One region of the Neobacillus canaveralius genome, then DNA from elsewhere that is predicted to be linked to it. Evidence: riboswitches for the same ligand, from Rfam matches in the RefSeq annotation. Region 1 holds a riboswitch; each other region holds the start of a gene.

Region 1 (2,273 bases):
TGACGTTCTTGAAATCGCATTGGACGTGTAAAATGCTCTTGTCTAACTTGTAATAAAAGCTCTTTGACACGTGGATTTTTCCTCACCTCGTGCTGCTCTAAGGCTTGAATTGCCACTATACTTTGTGACACATTTTTACTTCCTGACCATTTCTCATCTGAAACAAAGGATGTTATATGAGTTAACTCGATGATTTTTTCATCCGCAAAGGATAAGGCATTTAGTAATGTCAGATCTAGAGTCTTTTCAGATTTTGTTGTAACAGGTACATGCTGTAAACTGCAAGAGGATTGAACCCAGGCTTCATTTACGCCGCTTAAGGATAAAATAGCTTTGGTCATCATTGCTTTTTCAGCTAAACTTGCACGCCAAATATCACGCCCATTTATGATTCCAATCCCTAATACCTTATCTTGTGGGAAACCGTATTTACGGAGTGAAGCCATATTCTCATCTGCACCATGAACAAAATCAAGACCGACACCTGCGACGGGCAATTGGATGAGCTCTGCATACGCTGAAAGACCTTCAAAATAGGTTTGTAACATCAGTTTTGCTGCAGGTACTTCTTCAGCTAATTGTTTATATATTTGTTGAACCAGTTTAATATCTTCCGGTGGAAGTGAAAGAACTAATGCTGGTTCTTCCACTTGAATCCACTGTGCTCCTGCATCTACAAGTTGTTGGAGTACTTGAGCATAAAGAGGCAAGAGTCTTAAAATAAAAGCTGCTTTTGATATCGAATCGTAGCCTTTAGATAATTGAACAAAAGTGTAGGGACCAATAATAGTTGGCTTTGTAATTAGACCTAGTTCGAACTTCGCTTCTAAAAAATAATCTAAAATGTAGTTTTGAGTTAATTTTAGTGGTTGGTCTTCATATTCAGGCACAATGTAGTGGTAATTTGTATTAAACCATTTAGTCATCTCAGAAGCCACTACATCATTTGCTCCACGTGCCATTGCGTAATAAGTCTTAAGATTTACCTTTTCGCCTGTCCACTTATAACGGGCTGGAATTAAACCGAACATGGTCGCAAGGTCCAGCATACGATCATAAAAAGTAAAGTCTCCAACCGTGATTATGTCTAATCCTAATGATTGCTGATGTTTCAAATGATTTAAGCGAATGGTTTTCATTTCAAAGATAAACTGTTCCTCCGATTTATCATCCTTCCAAAACGATTCAACACATCGTTTCCATTCTCGATTTCCGCCAATGTATGGGTAGCCAATGGCTGTACTAGCTAAATTCATTTACGATTCCTCCTTTTTCTTTACATATTTCCAAATACAAAAAAGCCATCTCCGTATATAGGAAATGGCTATACAATCAAGTTAAAGGTATGTTAAAAAAAACAATACTGCTCTTAACTCGTTTGTCGTACAAATGAATGTCACCACCTATTTCCACGTAGGTATCTGGTGTGTACTAGACATTGGCAGGTCTCCTGGCTTATCATCAATGCTCCTCACACCTTCCCATCATAGACAGTGGTAATTGTGATTCACTCCGAATTACAGTTGCGGGACAGCGACGGACTTGCACCGTTCTTCCCTTTTAAGCCAAGCATAAGCTTGGCACCAAATCTTACACGATATGTAATTGCCACTTAATATATCACATAAAAAATCATTCGTACATAATTTTCTGAGAATTAATTTTGTTATTGTCAAAGTGAGAATAGTATATTATATTTGGAGCTATACAATATTTAGTATTGATTTTGAAATTAAACACTAAATATAGATAATGACCAATATGAATGGTGTCTGTATGGACTTAATAGGGAATCTGGTGAGAAACCAGAACTGTACCCGCAACTGTAAGTGCTGACGAAATAATCATATCCACTGTCTTTGGACGGGAAGGGATTAGAGTAGGGAGAAGCACAAGTCAGGAGACCTGCCATTTCTATTACGTATTATCTTCTTCGGGAGCTGGGAAGATATAACGAGGGTATCCTACTATTACAGTGAATGAGCCTGTATTATAGATTATTCCACGTTATCAAACCCATCTTCAATGATGGGTTTTTTTGTCGTTTCACTCACGAAGTCATTACGAAAAGAAATGAGGAACTTTGTATGGAAGTAAAAAGTATTTTTTCAGAAAAGGAATCTGTTTTGGCAGCAATAAAAAGAGCTTCCGAAAAATATAAACTGGACACAACAGAATTAGCTGAAAAGGTTGCTAGTCTTGAAGATTCATCAATATATGAACAATCCCTTTTTTATGCCTTAAATCAAATTTCAATGACCGACCCAAACTGG
Region 2 (2,273 bases), 200 kb from region 1:
TTAGTGAATCAGATGTAGATATTGCTTGGGTGCCAGGGGCGTTTGAGATTCCTCTAGTAGCTCAAAAGATGGCAATTAGTAAAAAATATGACGCTGTTATTACACTTGGAACCGTAATTCGTGGTTCTACACCACATTTCGACTATGTATGTAATGAAGTTGCGAAGGGGGTTTCAAGAATTAATCTAGATAGTGGTATTCCCGTTATTTTTGGAGTATTAACAACGGAATCGATTGAACAGGCAATTGAGCGTGCAGGAACAAAGGCTGGAAATAAAGGCTGGGATGTTGCAACTGGTGCTATTGAAATGGCTAATTTATTGCGAACTTTCGAATAATAAAAAGATTTTTGGCGAAATTTGCATAAAAATATAGCTTTCATTTTTATTTACTATATAATTATGTCTATCATAAAAAAATTATTGGAGAATAGGTGCTGAAAATCTTATCGATTTTTAGCTTAAAAGGGAAGTTGGTTAAAATCCAACGCGGTCCCGCCACTGTAAATGGGAGCAACCTGCAAAATGTCACTGTCAACTGATGGGAAGACGTAGGAAGCAATGACCATGAGCCAGGAAACCTGCCTTATTCTTGTGCCCCAAAAAGAACCTACGAGGATAGGGAGGTGTGGACGACTAGAGTCATTTATTAATGGCATTTAATCAAACCAACATCTCTACGTAACGTGGAGATGTTTTTTTGTTTGAATTTTTTAGAGGGTGCAGTTTTTTTGTGATGTATTTTGGCGTAATTCATAGGGGGAAGAAAGATGAAAAAGTTATCAGCATTATTATTATTTCTTTTGTTAACAATAGGTGCACTAGCAGCATGTGGTGAACAGAAAGAAACTGTAAAGGATGAAGGAAACAGCAGCACGGAGCAAAAAGGGGAGGAAACGGCTTATCCAGTTACCATTAAAGATGCATTAGATAATGAGGTTACGATAAATGCAAAGCCAGAAAAAATCGTTTCATTGATTCCGAGTAATACTGAGATTGCTTTTGCACTTGGGCTGGGAGAAGAAGTTGTAGGTGTTTCCGATTTTGATAATTATCCTGAAGAAGCCACAACAAAAGAGAAAATTGGCGGGATGGAAATCAACATCGAAAAAATAATTTCATTGCAGCCAAACCTAGTGTTAGCACATGCCTCTGCAATGAATGGGACAGAAGGCCTGCAACAGTTAAGAGATGCTGGGCTGACAGTTTTAGTTATAAATGATGCTCAAAATTTCGAGCAAATATATGATTCGATTGCTATGATTGGTAAGGCAACAGGTGAAAACAAGAAAGCAGAAGAACTGATTAAAAGTATGCAGGATAAATTAGCAGAAATTAAAGCCAAGGCTGGAGAAATCAAAGAAAAGAAAAAAGTATTTGTAGAGGTATCTCCTGCTCCTGAAGTGTTCACAACAGGAAAAAACACATTTATGGATGATATGATTACTCTGATTAATGCTGAAAATATTGCAAATGACCAAGAAGGCTGGATTAAAATCGATCAAGAAGAGATGATTGACCGAAATCCAGATGTCATCATTACTACATATGGTTTTTATACTGAAAATGCTGCTGAACAAGTGTTATCTAGACAAGGCTGGGAAAATGTCAATGCGATTAAAAATAAGCAAGTCATCGATGTAGATTCTGATCGCGTGACCCGCTCTGGCCCAAGGATTGTTGAAGGAGTAGAGGAACTTGCAAAGGCTGTCTATCCAGAAGTTTTTAAATAATAAAATACTAGCCTATATAATTGCGGGAAGTTTCCTTCTCTTTTCAGTATTATTAGGAATTTCGATAGGAACCGTTTCGGTTCCTATCTTTACCATTATTGAAATTATCATATCAAAGCTCCTAGGAACGTTTCCACTAGATAAAATCGATCCCATGTTTTCAAGTATTGTTTTAAATATCCGGTTACCTCGAGTCATTCTGGCTGGTTTAGTAGGGGCGTCACTCGCAATAGCAGGTGCAGCCTTTCAGGGACTATTAAGGAATCCTTTAGCAGATCCATATACTTTAGGAGTATCTTCCGGTGCATCCGTTGGGGCAGTACTGACTTTATTTTTTCAACTATCAATCCCCGTCATCGGCAGCTTTACCCTTCCATTACTCAGTATTTTGTTTTCATGGGCTACGATTTTTTTAGTGCTCGCCTTCGCCAGGAAAATTGAACGCTCGATGAGAGTGGAAACCATTGTCTTAACGGGAATCATTTTTAGTTCCTTTCTTGGTGCCTTCATTTCGCTCATGATCGCTTTAACAGGCGATGAG
Region 3 (2,273 bases), on a different contig from region 1:
TTTCCTCTTCCCACTGACGTTTCCTTTCCATTTACATTCCCAATCACACGTGTCCGACATCCCATCGTCGCAATCTCTGATCCTGGTGTTCCATCATAGTATTGTAGGTTAAAAGGCGCATCAACAAATACGTAGTTTGGAAATAATCTTATCGCTGTTGTTTCTAATGATAAGCGATACAAATCATAATTTGGATCTACTTCGTTAAAGTTTACGCCTGCTTTTATTTTAAAAACGATGATAGGGAAAATAGGTGTTTCACCATTTCCTAATCCTTTTTGTGTAGCTAGGAGAAGATTTCGTGTAACCATTCTTCCTTCCTTCGATGTGTCCGTTCCAAGATTAATTGAAATAAAAGGTGTTTGGCCACCGCCGCGTGAATGCATGGAGTTACTGTTATGTACAAATGCCTCACATGCTTGAAATACATCTTTATCGGTTAAATCCCAAGCTTTATTTACCAAATATTCTTCCCTAACACCTACAGCCAACTCTTTAACTAACTCTAGCTTTCTTTTAAATGTCATCCGAACATAGGGAGCAAGATCGTAATCGAAACATGGAATGGATTGTCCACCATGCTGCATATTTTGATTAGCCTGGATAATAATACTTGTTAATGCCATTGCACTCCCAATGGATTTTGGCTGCCTCATATGTCCATGCCCTGTATCAAATCCATTCTTTAATAGTTTAGATAATTGAATCTGGCAACAGGTTGTTGTTCCACTGGCATAAAAATCCAGATCGTGAATATGAATATAACCATTTAAATAGGCCTGCTTTATATCCTCTGATAAAAGATTTTCTACGGTATATTGTTTTGCTGATGCAGAGGCAAACAGCCCCATCATACCCATGGGGGACAATCCATCTACATTCGCATTTTCTTGAACTAGATCTTGATTACTGCTGTTAACGATTTCATCAAATTGTTCTAACAACTTGTCCATTTTTTCCACTACCGTTTCTGATTATTGTTTAATCTAAATAAGTGTAAATCTATCGAACAACTCTACTTTATTTTTTACCCGTTTCGTATAAATCACGACCGAACCACAGTTTTAATCCGTTTTCCTTCCCTTTGCGCAAAAAAATCCACCCAGGGAACCTGAGCGGATAGATGAAACGATAACATCACAAAGAATCATGGAGAATTACATTCTTCTTTTGGCCACCATTTCATCTTCTCAAGTCCCCGAAGAAGTTGAAACAATCAAAATAAGACAGGTCTCCTGACTCATGCGTCCTCCTACTTTAAACCCTTCCCATATAAGCACCTAAAACTAAGCTATCTTATACAGTGGTCATTTATTTCGTCAGCATTTACAGTTGCGGGGGCAGTTCCGGCTTCCCACCGGATTCCCTATTAAGCGATTATCGCATCTTATTCTCAGACAAATACTATATATAGTTTTTTATATAAACACAGACATCAATATGTAGTAATTACTATATATAATAGTAAATGATACTTTTTTATTTTACAAGTATAATATTTTTATTCATTTTATCTCTAATCACTTTTTCGTATCCTTTTGATACGCAAATTTTAAAAACACAAAAAACCACTCCTAATTTTTTTATTGGAAGTGGTTTTTGCTATTGCCTTATATTTCGTTTATGGTAGTTTCCAAGCTACATTATAGTCATCATATCCACCATAGTACTGCCAAATTTCTGCCTTTTCGTTTGTTCCAGGGAAATTAAGCCAATCTGAATTGCTTGTTGTCAAATTTGTAGGAATGTCACTCGGATAATAAGCGACCCAATAAGCCCCTGGAGTGCTTGGTGAAAAGTCCCCCATTGTGCGTTCCCAGCTCCCTGGAGATGAATAGGTACCAGGTTTAACACCTTGTCCATATTGATTTAGATAATCCACAAATGCGTTATAAATCATTTGATTATTTGCATAGTCATAGTCTTTCATACCGGTTAGAGCCGGTTCTACATCAACAAAGATAACAGGTCTAACTTTTGAACCATATACACTTTTCATAGTTTCATAGGCTTGTAATGCTAATTTGGCCTGATGTACACCCCAATCGCTTGCCGACATTTCTGATGGCGCAGTTTGCATACCGGATAAAAACCAGTAACCGTAAACATAGGTAGCATCCTGTGCTCTAGCGCTACTGAAATAAATTGCACCGCCTGTACTTGCATCAAATTGCACATTGTTCCCAAAGCCTAACTTCCCTATATAAAAATCCTGTCCTTCAGGATTCGCTAATGTAGCGGAATCTGATCCGAAAAAATATTCCTCTGTAGCA

What was found. A riboswitch is a leader RNA that binds a small molecule or an ion and turns the genes downstream of it on or off. The one in region 1 is predicted to bind cobalamin.
Region 2: linked by a shared signal. The riboswitch ahead of ABC255_RS18665 (ABC transporter substrate-binding protein) and the one ahead of metE (5-methyltetrahydropteroyltriglutamate--homocysteine S-methyltransferase) in region 1 are both predicted to bind cobalamin.
Region 3: linked by a shared signal. The riboswitch ahead of ABC255_RS28645 (anaerobic ribonucleoside triphosphate reductase) and the one ahead of metE (5-methyltetrahydropteroyltriglutamate--homocysteine S-methyltransferase) in region 1 are both predicted to bind cobalamin.

Annotation. Positions count from the first base shown of each region.
Region 1 covers NZ_JBDFLL010000001.1:3,922,209-3,924,481, reverse strand. Annotated here, with positions in the region: gene metE (5-methyltetrahydropteroyltriglutamate--homocysteine S-methyltransferase) at 1-1,256, opposite strand, end outside; cobalamin riboswitch at 1,424-1,603, opposite strand; cobalamin riboswitch at 1,750-1,927, shown strand; gene ABC255_RS19580 (ribonucleoside-diphosphate reductase subunit alpha) at 2,061-2,273, shown strand, end outside.
Region 2 covers NZ_JBDFLL010000001.1:3,719,671-3,721,943, reverse strand. Annotated here, with positions in the region: gene ribH (6,7-dimethyl-8-ribityllumazine synthase) at 1-338, shown strand, start outside; cobalamin riboswitch at 415-602, shown strand; gene ABC255_RS18665 (ABC transporter substrate-binding protein) at 770-1,732, shown strand; gene ABC255_RS18660 (FecCD family ABC transporter permease) at 1,698-2,273, shown strand, end outside.
Region 3 covers NZ_JBDFLL010000002.1:91,222-93,494, forward strand. Annotated here, with positions in the region: gene ABC255_RS28645 (anaerobic ribonucleoside triphosphate reductase) at 1-953, opposite strand, end outside; cobalamin riboswitch at 1,209-1,405, opposite strand; gene ABC255_RS28650 (hypothetical protein) at 1,622-2,273, opposite strand, start outside.